2 regions of the Streptomyces sp. NPDC001108 genome follow, and region 2 is predicted to be linked to the other one. Evidence: riboswitches for the same ligand, from Rfam matches in the RefSeq annotation. Region 2 holds a riboswitch; the other holds the start of a gene.
The links. A riboswitch is a leader RNA that binds a small molecule or an ion and turns the genes downstream of it on or off. The one in region 2 is predicted to bind S-adenosylmethionine.
Positions count from the first base shown of each region.

Region 1: linked by a shared signal. The riboswitch ahead of thrC (threonine synthase) and the one ahead of ACWC97_RS13670 (aminotransferase class V-fold PLP-dependent enzyme) in region 2 are both predicted to bind S-adenosylmethionine.

Region 1 covers NZ_JBSFKL010000012.1:193,705-201,180, reverse strand. The annotation lists gene ACWC97_RS25475 (esterase/lipase family protein) at 1-511, shown strand, start outside; gene groL (chaperonin GroEL) at 708-2,330, opposite strand; gene ACWC97_RS25465 (cold-shock protein) at 2,701-2,907, opposite strand; gene ACWC97_RS25460 (ubiquitin-like small modifier protein 1) at 3,430-3,708, opposite strand; gene thrC (threonine synthase) at 3,738-5,060, opposite strand; SAM riboswitch class I at 5,078-5,204, opposite strand; gene ACWC97_RS25450 (glucosyl-3-phosphoglycerate synthase) at 5,359-6,315, shown strand; gene ACWC97_RS25445 (alpha,alpha-trehalose-phosphate synthase (UDP-forming)) at 6,360-7,476, shown strand, end outside.
Region 2 covers NZ_JBSFKL010000005.1:55,604-63,079, reverse strand. The annotation lists gene ACWC97_RS13695 (C40 family peptidase) at 1-278, opposite strand, end outside; gene ACWC97_RS13690 (NYN domain-containing protein) at 573-1,937, opposite strand; gene ACWC97_RS13685 (hypothetical protein) at 1,975-2,217, opposite strand; gene ACWC97_RS13680 (rhomboid family intramembrane serine protease) at 2,380-3,132, shown strand; gene ACWC97_RS13675 (Lrp/AsnC family transcriptional regulator) at 3,129-3,410, shown strand; gene ACWC97_RS13670 (aminotransferase class V-fold PLP-dependent enzyme) at 3,477-4,853, opposite strand; SAM riboswitch class IV at 5,030-5,147, opposite strand; gene trpD (anthranilate phosphoribosyltransferase) at 5,231-6,295, opposite strand; gene qcrB (cytochrome bc1 complex cytochrome b subunit) at 6,418-7,476, opposite strand, start outside.

The sequences.
Region 1 (7,476 bases), on a different contig from region 2:
GCGCCGTCCCCGGCTGATCGGGGTCGCCAACGGCACGGCCGACGGGGTCGGCACCGACGTACGGGCGGGTGAACTGGCCCTGGAGGGCACGGGCGGATCGGTCGTCGGCACCCGTCTCCACACCCAGGCGCCCGGCCCCGACGAATCCGTGGCGAAGCTCCGGGTGGTGGCCCCGAAGACCCACGAGGTACGGACCACGGGGCTCCCCTCGATCGACGGCGCCCCCGGCGGCTCGCTGGAGGGCTTCGGCATCCTCGCCGACGGGCTCAACGCCCTGCACCCCGATCTCGGTCTCACGACCGCCGTGCGCATCCGGTCGCACTGCTTCGTGCCGTCCGTCAGCGCGGTGGACATCGGCGAGCTGGACACGGACGACGAGTTGTACAAGGACATCTCCGCGCTTCCGGCCGGGACCGGCGGGCTGGACGCCTACCGGCTCGCCTCCCGGAACGAACCGCACGCGCTCGTCACCGGAGAGCTCTGCACCTGGCTCCTCAGCCACCTTCCGTAGCGAAAGCCACCTTCCGCAGCGAGGCCCCCTCCCGCAGCGAAGCCGCCCTCCGTATCGAAGAAAGCCGGCTTCCACGGGGAAAGCCGGCTTCCCGACGGAGCGCGGAACGGCGTTGGCCCCCGGGACCAGAAGGTCCCGGGGGCCAACGCCCGCAGAGCTCGGAAGCCGTGCGGAAGGAACTACCGATCCGTCAGGATCAGAAGTCCATGTCACCGCCCGGCATGCCGCCCGGAGCGGCCGCGGCGGCCTTCTCCGGCTTGTCGGCGATGACGGCCTCGGTGGTGAGGAACAGCGCGGCGATGGACGCGGCGTTCTGCAGGGCGGAGCGCGTGACCTTCGCCGGGTCGAGGATGCCCTCGGCGATCATGTCGACGTACTCGCCGGTGGCGGCGTTCAGACCGTGGCCGACGGCCAGGTTGCGCACCTTCTCGACGACGACGCCGCCCTCAAGACCACCGTTGACGGCGATCTGCTTGAGCGGGGCCTCCAGGGCGAGCTTCACGGCGTTGGCGCCGGTCGCCTCGTCACCCGAGAGCTCCAGCTTCTCGAAGACGGCCGAGGCCTGGAGCAGAGCCACGCCACCACCGGCGACGATGCCCTCCTCGACGGCGGCCTTGGCGTTGCGCACCGCGTCCTCGATGCGGTGCTTGCGCTCCTTCAGCTCGACCTCGGTCGCGGCACCGGCCTTGATGACGGCCACGCCGCCGGCCAGCTTCGCGAGGCGCTCCTGGAGCTTCTCGCGGTCGTAGTCCGAGTCGGAGTTCTCGATCTCGGCGCGGATCTGGTTGACGCGGCCCTGGACCTGGTCGCTGTCACCGGCACCGTCGACGATCGTCGTCTCGTCCTTGGTGATGACGACCTTGCGGGCGCGGCCGAGCAGGTCGAGACCGGCGTTCTCCAGCTTGAGGCCGACCTCCTCGGAGATGACCTGGCCACCGGTGAGGATGGCGATGTCGCCGAGCATGGCCTTGCGGCGGTCGCCGAAGCCCGGGGCCTTGACGGCGACGGACTTGAAGGTGCCACGGATCTTGTTGACGACCAGGGTCGACAGGGCCTCGCCCTCGACGTCCTCGGCGATGATCAGCAGCGGCTTGCCGGACTGCATGACCTTCTCCAGCAGCGGAAGGAGGTCCTTCACGTTGCTGATCTTCGAGTTGACGATCAGGATGTACGGGTCGTCGAGCGACGCCTCCATACGCTCCATGTCGGTGGCGAAGTACGCCGAGATGTAGCCCTTGTCGAAGCGCATACCCTCGGTGAGCTCCAGCTCCAGACCGAAGGTCTGGGACTCCTCGACGGTGATGACGCCTTCCTTGCCGACCTTGTCCATGGCCTCGGCGATGAGCTCGCCGATCTGGGTGTCGGCGGCGGAGATGGAGGCCGTCGAAGCGATCTGCTCCTTGGTCTCCACGTCCTTGGCCTGCTCCAGGAGGGCGGCGGAGACGGCCTCGACGGCCTTCTCGATGCCCCGCTTGAGCGCCATCGGGTTGGCACCCGCAGCGACGTTGCGCAGACCCTCGCGGACGAGCGCCTGGGCGAGAACGGTGGCGGTGGTCGTACCGTCGCCGGCGACGTCGTCCGTCTTCTTGGCGACCTCCTTGACCAGCTCCGCACCGATCTTCTCGTACGGGTCCTCCAGCTCGATCTCCTTGGCGATGGAGACACCATCGTTGGTGATCGTGGGGGCGCCCCACTTCTTCTCAAGGACGACGTTGCGACCCTTGGGGCCAAGGGTGACCTTGACGGCGTCGGCGAGCTGGTTCATGCCGCGCTCGAGACCGCGCCGGGCCTCCTCGTCGAACGCGATGATCTTGGCCATGTGAAGTGGTCCTCCCGGACAGGGGTGGATTTCTCCGGACCGGATGGCGCCCGCGACGGACGGCCTGCGCACCCGGTGGTTCCTTGCCCCACCGGGCTGCGGGCCTCACCGGCCCGGTCCAAGTTCTGTCACTCTCACCTGGAGAGTGCTAACGCCAATGATTAGCACTCGACCCCCGAGAGTGCAAGCGTCCCCCTCGGGATGTGGACAGTGCGCCGGGCGCGTGGCGGACGGTGCGCCGGGCGCGTCGGGGGGGGCGGGCGGGGCGCGAGGTCCGCGCGCCGGGCGCGTCCGGGACGCACTGAGGGCCCGTACCTCATGGGTACGGGCCCTCAGTGCGTGAGTGGCGTCGTTGGCCGACCGCTCGAACTCAGCCGACGGCGAGCTTGACCATGTCTGCCTGCGGCCCCTTCTGGCCCTGCGAGATCTCGAACTCGACTCGCTGACCCTCTTCAAGGGTGCGGTATCCGTCCATCTGGATCGCGCTGTAGTGGACGAAAACATCCGCACCACCGTCGACCGCGATGAAGCCGTACCCCTTCTCCGCGTTGAACCACTTGACGGTGCCCTGAGCCATGCCTAACTCCCCTATTACTGGCCCTTGCGCAGGTCCGCACTTCGCGGACCCGGGTCAGAACTCCCCCTCCGACAGGTAGAGGGCGTGTGCGCCGGAACGCGTCGACCGCGGCTGAATGTATCTGTCCAACTGCCCTCTGCAACAGGTCAATCGGACGAGAATTCTGGGCAGCGCTGAACACCCGGATATGCGCGATTCAGAGGATTCCCGGGCAACTCGGGCCGGGCAAAGGTGACTTATGCCGCAAGCGGAACACACACTTTGGCTGCATCTTGTCGGGGCCGGGCGCATTCTCATACGCGGTTGGCGCGAGCAGCTGGGGGGACTTCCCCTACTCTACCGCGCTCAACCATGCAGAATTGCCCCCTCCGTTTGAATCCGGAGAGGGCAATTCGACAACGCGGGCGACAGTCCCGGCCGATCGGCGCGGCATCAAGAACACCAGGACATCGCGACATCAGGCATCAGGGCGTCAGGACATCGGAACGGCGTCAGGACATCGTGATGTCAGGGAGTCGGGCCTCAGCAGCCGCCGGCCACCGCCGGGATGATCGAAATGCCGGCGCCGTCCGGCGTCGCGGTGTTCAGGCCGTCCTCGAAGCGGACGTCGTCGTCGTTGACGTACACGTTCACGAAGCGGCGCAGCTTGCCCTGGTCGTCCAGGACGCGGGCGGCGATGCCCGGGTGGTTCTGCTCCAGGGACGCGATGACCTGGGAGAGGGTCGAGCCCTCGGCCGGAACCTCGGCCTGGCCGCCGGTGTAGGTGCGGAGGATGGTGGGGATACGGACCTTGACGCTCATGGGTGTGTCCTTCCTGGAGGCTCGGTTGATCAGCTGGTGGCGAGGCCGGCGGCGCGGAACGCCTCCAGGCTGGGGCGGATCGTCGCGGTCGCCTGAGAGGTCTCGGCCACCGCGTCGAGGGTCTTGAGTCCGTCGCCCGTGTTGAGGACGACCGTGGTCAGCGCGGGATCGATCAGACCGGCCTCGATGAGCTTCTTCGTCACGCCGACCGTCACCCCGCCCGCCGTCTCCGCGAAGATCCCCTCGGTGCGGGCCAGCAGCTTGATCGCGTCGACGACCTGCTCGTCGTTCACGTCCTCGACCGCGCCGCCGGTGCGGCGGGCGATGTCCAGGACGTACGGGCCGTCGGCCGGGTTGCCGATCGCGAGCGACTTGGCGATCGTGTTCGGCTTCTGCGGCCGGACGACGTCGTGACCGCCCTTGTACGCCACCGAGACCGGCGAGCACCCCTCGGCCTGGGCGCCGAAGAGCTTGTACGGCTTGTCCTCGACCAGACCGAGCTTGATCAGCTCCTGGAGCCCCTTGTCGATCTTGGTGAACTGGGAGCCGGAGGCGATCGGGATGACCAGCTGGTCCGGGAGCCGCCAGCCGAGCTGCTCGCAGATCTCGTACGCCAGGGTCTTGGAGCCCTCGCCGTAGTACGGGCGCAGGTTGACGTTGACGAAGCCCCAGCCCTCGCCGAGCGGGTCGCCGATCAGCTCGGAGCAGAAGCGGTTGACGTCGTCGTACGTGCCCTCGATGCCGACCAGCTCACCGCCGTACACCGCGGCCATGACGACCTTGCCCTGCTCCAGGTCGTGCGGGATGAAGACGCAGGAGCGGAAGCCGGCGCGGGCGGCGGCGGCGCCCACCGCACCGGCGAGGTTGCCGGTGGAGGAGCAGGACAGGGTGGTGAAGCCGAAGGCGCGGGCGGCCTCGATGGCCTGGGCGACGACGCGGTCCTTGAAGGAGTGCGTGGGGTTGCCGGAGTCGTCCTTGACGAACAGCTTGCCGGGCTCGACGCCCAGCTCACGGGCGAGGTTGTCGGCCTGGACGAGCTTGGTCCAGCCGGGGTTCAGGTTGGGCTTCTCGGCGACGTCCGCGGGGACCGGCAGCAGCGGGGCGTAGCGCCAGATGTTCGCCGGTCCGGCCTCGATGCGCTTCCTCAGCTCCTCGGGGGAACCGGTCGGCAGTTCGTACGCGACTTCGAGCGGGCCGAAACAGGAGGCACAGGCGAAAATGGGGCCGAGCTCGAAACGCTCGCCGCACTCGCGACAGGAAAGGCCGGAAGCGGGTCCGAGATCGACGGACGCGGCGGATTCGGTGGTGTCGACGGAAGCGTCGGTGCTTACTGCAGCGGTCTGCGCAGCCATGATGGCGAGGCCCTTTCTCCTCATCTTCCCCGCGGCGCGTTTCGCCACGAGACGGAATTGGCACCTTCCTCACCGGACCGCACGGTCGGTGGGGGGGTTGCCGGGACTTCAACGGGCCGTTCCCTCAGTCCCTCTGGATGAGCGCTGTGGCACCGGATCTTCGATCCGGGCATTTTTCGGCGGACGGACCCCGGCATGCGATGGTCGTCCGCGTTGTTCAAGACTGTAACCGAAGCCGCGGGCTGTTGAGATAGTCGTCCGACCCGCGAGATGGATCACACAACAGGGAGTACCGACCGTGCTGGAAGAGGTCGAGCACTGGCTGACCAGGCGTTCCTGGTCGGCCGCCGACCGCCCGCTGGACCGCCTCCTGGCCGCTCGGGCCGCGGCCGGGGAGGCGGGGCGCGGGAGTGTCAGCGTCGTGCTGCCCGCGCTGAACGAGGAGGCGACGGTCGGCGAGATCGTCGCGACGATCCGGCGTGAGCTGATGGAGAAGGTCCGGCTGGTCGACGAGCTGGTGGTGATCGATTCCGGTTCCACGGACGCCACCGCCCGGGTGGCCCGGGAGGCCGGTGCGCGGGTGGTGCACCGCGACGCGATACTCCCCCGGATACCGGCCGTGCCCGGCAAGGGCGAGGTGCTGTGGCGGTCGCTCCTGGTGACCGGCGGGGACATCGTGTGCTTCGTCGACGCCGACCTGAAGGACTTCTCGGCCGACTTCGTCTCCGGCATCGTCGGCCCCTTGCTGACCGATCCGGACGTCCAGTTCGTCAAGGCGATGTACGACCGCCCGCTCGGCGACACCACGGGGCAGGGCGGCCGGGTGACCGAGCTGGTCGCGCGCCCGCTGCTCAATCTGCACTGGCCCCGGCTGGCCGGATTCGTACAGCCGTTGGGGGGCGAGTACGCCGTGCGCCGCTCGCTGCTGGAACGGCTGCCGTTCCCGGTCGGCTACGGGGTGGAGCTCGGGCTGCTGGTCGACGCGCTGCACACGGTCGGGCTGGACGCGCTGGCCCAGGTCGACGTCGGGGTGCGCAAGCACCGGCACCAGGACGGACAGGCGCTCGGCCGGATGGCCGCTGCCATCTACCGCACGGCCCAGCTCCGGCTCTCCCGCGGGCACTTGGTGCGTCCGGCGCTCACCCAGTTCGAGCGCGGGGCGAACGGCTTCGTGCCCCGCACCCATGCGGTGGACACCGAGGAGCGGCCTCCGATGTGCGGGATCGAGGAGTACCTGGCCCGCCGGGCGGCCTGATTTCGCACGTTTGGGCGGTTCGCGATCGGGCTAGATTCCGCAACATGGTCTCCGCGCGCGATTCCCGTCCCACCGCCCGGCCCGACGACGCCCCGGCCGACGGTCCCCCGACCGGTGCCCGGGTGCTCGTCGCGTCCAACCGCGGCCCGGTCTCGTACACCCGGGAGCACGACGGCTCGCTCGCCGCGAGACGGGGCGGCGGCGGGCTGGTGTCCGGGCTGAGCGCCGTCGACGACAAGCTGTGGGTGTGCGCGGCGCTGGGCGACGGGGACCGGGAGGCGGTCCGGCGCGGGGTCGGCGAGCCGGGTGTCCGGATGCTCGACATCGACGCGGTCACCTACGCCGACGCGTACAACGGCATCGCCAACTCGGTGCTCTGGTTCATCCACCACCTGCTGTACCAGACCCCGACGGAGCCGGTCTTCGACCGGGAGTTCCGGCACCAGTGGGCATCGTTCGAGCGGTACAACCGGGCCTTCGCCGAGGCGCTCGCCGAGGAGGCCGGGCAGGGCGCCGACGTGCTGGTGCAGGACTACCACCTGGCGCTGGTGCCGGGCATGCTCCGCGCACTCCGCCCCGATCTGCGCATCGGCCACTTCTCGCACACGCCGTGGGCGCCGGTCGACTACTTCCGGCTGCTCCCCGACGACATCGCCGAGCAGTTGCTGCGCGGCATCCTGGGCGCGGACCGGGCGGCGTTCCTGACCCGGCGCTGGGCGGACGCGTTCACCGACTGCTGCAACCGGATCCTGGGCGGCACCGGGGAGACCCGGATCGGTGTGCACGGGCTCGGCGCGGACGGGGACTTCCTGCGCCGCCGGGCCCACGAGGCGGACGTGGACGAGCGGCTGGCCGCGTTGCGCGAGCAGGTCGGCCCGGACCGGAGGACGATCGTGCGGGTGGACCGGACCGAGCTGTCCAAGAACATCGTGCGCGGCCTGCTCGCGTACCGGGAACTCCTGGCCGAGCGGCCCCAGTGGCGCGAACGCGTCGTCCACATCGCCTTCGCCTACCCCTCCCGGCAGGACCTGCTGGTGTACCAGGACTACACGGCCGAGGTGCGCCGGGTCGCCGACGACATCAACATGAAGTTCGGCACGGCCGGCTGGACGCCGGTGGTGCTGCACGTCGAGGACGACTTCGCCCGCTCGCTGGCCGCGT
Region 2 (7,476 bases):
AGCTTGTTGATCTCCGCCTGGCCGCGGGCCACCTTGTCCTGCAGCGCGCTGACTTCCTTCTCCAGCTTCTGCTGCTTCTCCTTGGCGCCGTAGTACTGCTCGTTGGCCTCGCCGGCGTCGTGGCTGAGCTTCTCGACCTTGGACTTGACCTCGTCCTTGGACGGCTTGGGGTCGGCCTGGGCCGCCTGGGAGGACAGAGCTACGGCAGCGGTGGCGGCCGCGGTGATCACGGTCACACGGGCTCGGCTCGGCTGCTTGGGACGACGGTGGGACGCCACGAAGGCGAGCTCCTTCTTCCTCCAGCCGCCTACCGGGCTGTGGGGGATGCGAATTCCCCGGCTCCGTGCACGTCACGGACTCGGCGGTTCCTTCGCCGTCACCCCGGATGGGTGATCAACCGAGCGAAGGTTCGAAGGCCGACCCTAGTGACCGAGTTGTGATCAGTTCAAATCCTCGCGCCAAAAATCTCGTCACACCGCGCACTTCTTTACCCGTGACGCACGGGGCGTAGCGGTGAATTGACGGTCCGTTCCCCGATTCCGTCCGAGAACCGGCAAGCGGAACGAGTGGGACTAGACACGCGAAAGGCGCTTCAGGAGCAAGACGGACGCGACGGGCCGGGCGCCCGCCTTGGCCACCCCGTCCGCGACCTCGCGGTCGGTGGAGACCACCACGACGGGCCGGCCCGGGGGTTCGGCCCGCGCGAGCTGGCGGATCAGTTCGTCGGCGGTCACCCCGGGCTTGCTGAACAGCACCCGGACCCCGCGCGGCGGCGCCAGCAGCACCGGGGCCGCCAGTTCGGCACCGTCGAAGACACAGGTCACCTCGGCACCGGTCTGCGCGGCGAGCATCGAGAGCCCACCCAGCAGCCTCAACCGCTGCTTCTCCAGGGGGAGTTGGGGATAGCCGGTCTTGGTGACGTTGTAGCCGTCGATGATCAGGTGCGCCTGCGGCAGCGCGAGCAGCTGGTCCAGCAGGGCCGGGTCGGTCTCCGAAAGGGCCCTGGCCGCGATGTCCTTGGGCGACATCCGGCCCGGCTCCACCGCGTCCACCCCGTCGGCCGGGCGCATCGTGGAGGGGGGCAGGGCCAGCTCCCGCCGGAGCCCGCTCGCCGCGTCGAGCACCGTGTCCAGCAGCAGCCGCAGCCGCATGTCCTCGACCGAACGGCCCTCCCGGGCGGCCCGGCGGCCCGCCTCCACGGCCGCCTCCGCCTCCGCGAGCCGCGCCTTGAGCCGACGCGTCTCGCTCTCGGCCGCCGAGACCTGGGCGGCCGCCTCGGACCGTACGGTGTCGGTCTCGGCCCGGCTGCGGCGGAGCGCCGCCTCACCGCGCTTGACCTCGTTGGCGGCGCTGCGCAGCTTGCGCTGGAGGGCGTCGGCCTCCTTGCGGGCCGCGTCCAGTTCGGCGCGGAGCCGCTCCGTCTCGTCCCTCGTGTGGGAACGAGCCCGTTCCAGCTCCTCGCGGAGCCGCTCCAGCTCGCGGCGGCCCTCCTCGTCGGCCCGCTCGGCGTCCGCCCGCTGGACCTCCTCGCCCGCGGCGGCGACCAGCTTCACCCAGCCCGCCGGGCGCAGCACATAGGCGGCCGCGGCCACGTCGACGGGGTCGGCCGCGGCGGGCGGCGCACCGGCCTCCAGCGCGGCGGCCAGCTCCGGCTGCCCGTCCCGGAGCCGCTCACCGATGCGCTGGCGGAACAGCGCGTCGCTCTCCAGCGCGGCCGCCATGGCGTTCCCGGCGAACTTGGCGCGCCGGGTCGGGGTGAAGCGGGCGTACTGGCGCAGCTGGGCCGGGAGTTCGGTGACCGTCAGACCGCCGAACGCGTCCGCCACCAGCGCGACGACCCGCCGCCGCACCCCTTCGGGCAGCGGGCGGTCGAGCACCTCGGCGGCGGCGTCGCCGGCCGGCTCGGCCGCGCCGGCGCCGCTCGCGGGCTGCTCCACCATCCGTCACCCCAAAAAGTCTGTGGGTGCGGCTCCGTCAGGAGTCGGCACCCGGCCTGTCCACCAGTTCGATCTGGTCCACCGCGTTGCACCAACGGCAACGCACCGACTCGATGGTCTCACTGACCACCTCGCGTTCCTCGACGGTGGCCTCACCGGCCAGGTCGAGATGGACGTACTCGACGACCTTCGAGGAGCGCGTCACGTCGAAGCGGGTCAGATTTCCGCAGAGCGTGCAGCGCCAGCGGGTCCCGTCGGTCGGCTGGGGAACCGTCGTCATCGTTGCGTCCTCTTTCGTCGAGCCTCGTGCCGCTTGCTTCAAGGATCTCGCGGTGCGCCGTCGAACTGCGGATGTCCTGCCGTAACCCTACGGCCTCGGTGCGTCCCCCCGACACGGCGAGGCGCTCTGTCCCGTTCCCTCCCTGTACGTCATGATCTGTTCATGATCGATCCGCGAGCCGTGGCGGGCCGGGTGACCGGCGGGGTGCTCCGTACGGTCACCTCCGGCGGACCGCTGGTGACCCATTCCCTGATCGCGGTCTGCGTCCTGGTCTTCGCGCTCAGCCCGCTCTCCGGGCTCCGCGCGGTCCACGGCACCGCCGACGCCGCCCTCGCCGCCCAGGCCGGGTACTTCGAACGCTGGGGCGTGATCCCCAGCGAGCTGTGGGAGGGGTCCGCCCACGCCCTGCTCACCCCGCTCACCGCCCTCTTCGTGCACGGAAGCTGGATCCACCTGCTCGGCAACATCCTCTTCCTGTACGTGTTCGGGGCGATGGCCGAGGAGCGGATGGGCCGGATCGGGTTCGCCGCCTTCTACGTCATCAGCGGCTACCTCGCCCTGATGGCCTACGCCGCCGCGCACGCCACCTCCGACCAGACGCTGGTCGGCGCCTCGGGATCGATCTCGGCGGTGCTCGGGGCCTTCCTCCACCTCTTCCCCCGCGCCCGGGTCACCAGCCTCTTCCCGTTCCTCTTCTTCCTGCCGCTGCGCTTCCCCGCCTGGATCGTGCTGGTCTTCTGGTTCGTCCTCCAGTGGCTGGCGGTGCGGGGCGCGGGGAACGGGGGCCCCGGCGTGGCCTACCTGGCCCATGTGGTGGGGTTCCTCCTGGGCTTCCTCTACGCATGGGGGCGCTTCCGGCGTACGGATAGAGTGAAGGAACCAGCCGCGGCCACCGAGGGAGAAAGCCAGCCGTGATCAGCGCGATCGTGCTCATCAAAACCAGCGTGGACCGGATCCCCGAGATCGCCGAGGCCATCGCCGCGCTGGACAGTGTCAGCGAGGTCTTCTCGGTCACCGGTACGTACGACCTGATCGCCATGGTCCGGGTGGCCCGGCACGACGATCTGGCCGACATCATCCCGGGCCGGATCAGCAAGATCCCCGGGGTCGAGGCCACCGACACGCACGTGGCCTTCCGCACCTACTCGCAGCACGACCTGGAGGCCGCGTTCGCCATCGGCCTGGACTCGTAGCCGCCCTCCCACAACAACACGTCGGCGGGGTACGGACACACGGTCCGCACCCCGCCGAAGCTCTGTTCAGAGCTGTGCCGCACCCCGGTCCGGGACGCAGCGGCCGCCCTCGGTCCGGTACTTCCACTGGGCGCCCTCGCTCACCAGCTCCTTGACCGCGCGGACGAAGCGCTCGATGTGCTCCTCGGGCGTACCGGCGCCGAAGCTCACCCGGATGGCGTTGAGCGACCTCTCGCCCGGCTCGGCCTCGGGCGCGCCGCACTCGCCGACCTGCTCCGGGTCGCTGCCCAGCAGGGTGCGGACCAGCGGGTGGGCGCAGAAGAGGCCGTCGCGGACGCCGATGCCGTACTCGGCGGAGAGCGCGGCGGCGAAGTGCGAGCTGTTCCAGCCCTCCACCACGAAGGAGATCACGCCGACCCGCGGGGCGTCGTCGCCGAACAGCGACAACACCTTGACCTGCGGAACCTCGGCGAGCCCGGCCCGCACGGCGGCCACCAGCGCCTGCTCCCGGACGACCAGGTTCTCGAAGCCCGCCTCGGTGAGCGCCTTGCAGGCGGAGGCGATGGAGTACACGCCGATCACATTGGGGGAACCGGCCTCGTGGCGGGCGGCGGTGGAGTGCCACTCGACGTCCACGCCGCCGTCGGCGCGACGGGCGACCTTGCGCGAGGCGCCGCCGCCCGCCAGGTAGGGCTCGGCCTCCCGGAGCCAGTCGGCCCGGCCGGCGAGGACGCCCGAGCCGAAGGGCGCGTACAGCTTGTGGCCGGAAAAAGCGACCCAGTCGACGTCCAGCTCCGCGATGTCCACCGGGTGGTGCGGGGCGAGCTGGGCGGCGTCCAGCACGATCCGGGCCCCGTGCGCGTGCGCGGCGGCGGCCAGCTCCTTCACCGGCCACAGCTCACCGGTGACGTTGGAGGCGCCGGTGACGCAGACCAGCGCCGGGCCGTAGGGTTCGCGGTCGGCGAGCGCCCGCTCCAGGGACTCGACCGCCTGGGCGGGGGTCCGCGGGGCGTTCAGGTACGTCACCCGGGCGTCGCGCCACGGCAGCAGCGAGGCGTGGTGCTCGGTCTCGTAGACGAAGACCTGGCAGTCGGCCGGGAGGACCGCGGCCAGCAGGTTCAGCGAGTCGGTGGTGGAGCGGGTGAAGACCACCTGGTCGTCGGCGCGGCAGCCGAGGAACTCCGCGACGGTGGCCCGGCTGTTCTCGAAGAGGTCGGTGGAGAGCTGCGAGAGGTACCCGGCCCCGCGGTGGACGCTGCCGTAGTACGGGGCGTACGCGGCGACGTCGTCCCAGACCCGCTGGAGGGCGGGGGCGCTGGCGGCGTAGTCGAGCGCGGCGTACGTGACCTCCCCACCGGTCACCAGCGGAACCCTGACATCCTCGCCCAGAACCGGCAGAGGGGCACAAAGCGACTGGTCGGCGACAGCGGTGAAGACGGACATGGCGAACTCCCGTAAGAGGCAGGCGAAATCCGTGCGCCGGCGGGTACGCGGCAGCGCAGCGGAGAGAAAGGAGAAAGGGGTGCGGAGAAGGGCCGACGGCCCTATCGCATTCGCGTGCTCACAAGAGGCTCCCTAGGGACCAGGACCCCGGGGGTTGGCATGCTCCGATGCCGAGGGGCCCGCGCTTGCCGCAGACCTCGCTGCCTACGGCCTGGTCTTCACCCGGGGCACCCCGCCACGGACGGAGGGTTGCCGGACAGCGGGCCGGGGCCGTAGTCGCTGTCACTCATGACCTGCCTGTATCTTGCCATACGCATGGGGACGCGCAAGGGCGCGGTCCACCATCCGGACCGCGCCCCGTGTCCGCACCCGCCTGCTCAGGCGTTGCTGACGGCCACCCAGCGTTCCAGCACCCGGGCCGCCGCGCCCGAGTCGATGGACTCGGCGGCGCGGGCCATCCCGGCCGCGAGCCGCTCGTTCAGCGTGCCGTCCGCCGGGTCCAGCGCCGTCAGCGCCGCCGCCGAGTTGAGCAGCACGGCGTCGCGCACCGGTCCCCGCTCACCCGCCAGCACCCGCCGGGCCACATCCGCGTTGTACGAGGCGTCCGCCCCGCGCAGCGCCTCCACGGGCACCAGCTCCAGGCCGACGTCGCGCGGGTCGAACGCCTCCTCGCGGACGGCCCCGTCGCGCACCACCCAGACCCGGGAGGTCGCGGTCGTCGTCAGCTCGTCCAGACCGTCGTCGCCGCGGAAGACCAGCGCGGAGTTGCCCCGTTCGGCCAGCACCCCGGCGACGATCGGCGCCATCTTCGGGTCGGCCACCCCGACGGCCTGGGAGCGCACCCGGGCCGGGTTGGTGAGCGGGCCGAGGATGTTGAACGTGGTCGGCGTCCCGAGCTCCTTGCGGGCCCTGGCCACATGGCGCAGGGCGGGGTGGAAGCGCACCGCGAAGCAGAAGGTGATGCCCGCTTCCTCGGCCACCTCGACGACCCGCTCCGCGGAGAGGTCCAGGTTGACGCCGAGCTTCTCCAGCACGTCGGAGGAGCCGGACGCCGAGGAGGAGGCGCGGTTGCCGTGCTTGACGACCTTGGCGCCGGTGCCGGCGATGACGATCGCCGACATGGTGGAGATGTTGACCGTCTTGGCGAGGTCGCCGCCGGTGCCGACGATGTCGACCGTGCGGCCGGGCACCTCGATGGTGCGGGCGTGCTCGTACATCGCCCGGACCAGGCCGGAGACCTCGTCGACGGTCTCGCCCTTGGCCCGCAGCGCCACCGTGAATCCGGCGATCTGCACATCGGTGGCCTCACCGCTCATGATGCGGTCCATCGCCCAGGCGGTGGCGTCGGCGCCGAGGTCCTCGCCACGCAGCAGGGCGTTCAGTACGGCGGGCCAGGAGTGGGCCGCCACGCTGTCGCCGCCGATCGGGGTCACAACGTTCATGGTCCGCTCCAGGGTCCACACTCGGTACAGGGGTCGATCCCACCCTATCGACCGCCGGGCACGGCAAAGAGCCCCGTCCATCGAATGGACGGGGCTCCTGCCGTGGCGATCAGTTCAGGCGATCAGTGGTGACCGTGGCCGCTGGTGATCTCCTTGTACTCCTCGGCGGTGGGCTTGGCGATCTGGTTGTCCTCGCCGTAGAGGCCCTTGCTCAGCCGGGCCCGCAGCTTCTGCAGGACCGAGACCTTGCGCTCGACACCGTTCTCGTCGACCGTCGGGCCGAGTTCGAGCGGCTTGTACTGCTCGTGCGCGGTGAGCGTGTGGAGCTGCTCGGGCTTGAGCGGCTCGTGGATCTCGACGAACTCACCGTGCGGCAGGCGCTTGATGATGCCGGACTCGCGTCCGTGCAGCACCTTCTCCTTGTCGCGGCGCTGGAGGCCGAGGCAGATCCGCCGGGTGGCGACGAACGCGAGGACCGGGCCGACGAAGATGAAGATCCGTACGAACCAGGAGATGGCGTTGATCGACAGGTGGAAGTGCGTGGCCCACAGGTCGTTGCCACCGCCGATGAAGACGATGACGTACTCGGTGATCCAGGCGACGCCGAAGGCGGTCCGGGTCGGGGCGTTGCGCGGGCGGTCCAGGATGTGGTGCTCGCGCTTGTCCCCGGTGATCCAGGACTCGATGAACGGGTAGACCGCGATGATCGCGAGGACCACCCCGAAGGCCATCAGCGGGATGAACACGCCCAGGACCAGCGTGTGGCCCCAGAGGTTGATCTCCCAGCCCGGCATGACACGGATCAGACCCTCGGCGAAGCCCATGTACCAGTCGGGCTGGGCGCCGGTGGACACCTGGTCCGGACGGTACGGGCCGATGTTCCACACCGGGTTGATCGTGGCGATCGCCGCGATGACCGCGATGATGCCGAAGACCAGGAAGAAGAACCCGCCGGCCTTCGCCATGTACACCGGCAGCAGCGGCATGCCGACGACGTTCTTGTTGGTACGGCCGGGACCCGCGAACTGCGTGTGCTTGTGGTAGAAGACCAGGATCAGGTGCGCCACCAGCAGGCCGAGCATGATGCCCGGCAGCAGCAGGATGTGGATCGAGTAGAACCGGGCGACGAAGTCGTGGCCGGGGAACTCTCCGCCGAACAGGAACATCGAGATGTACGTGCC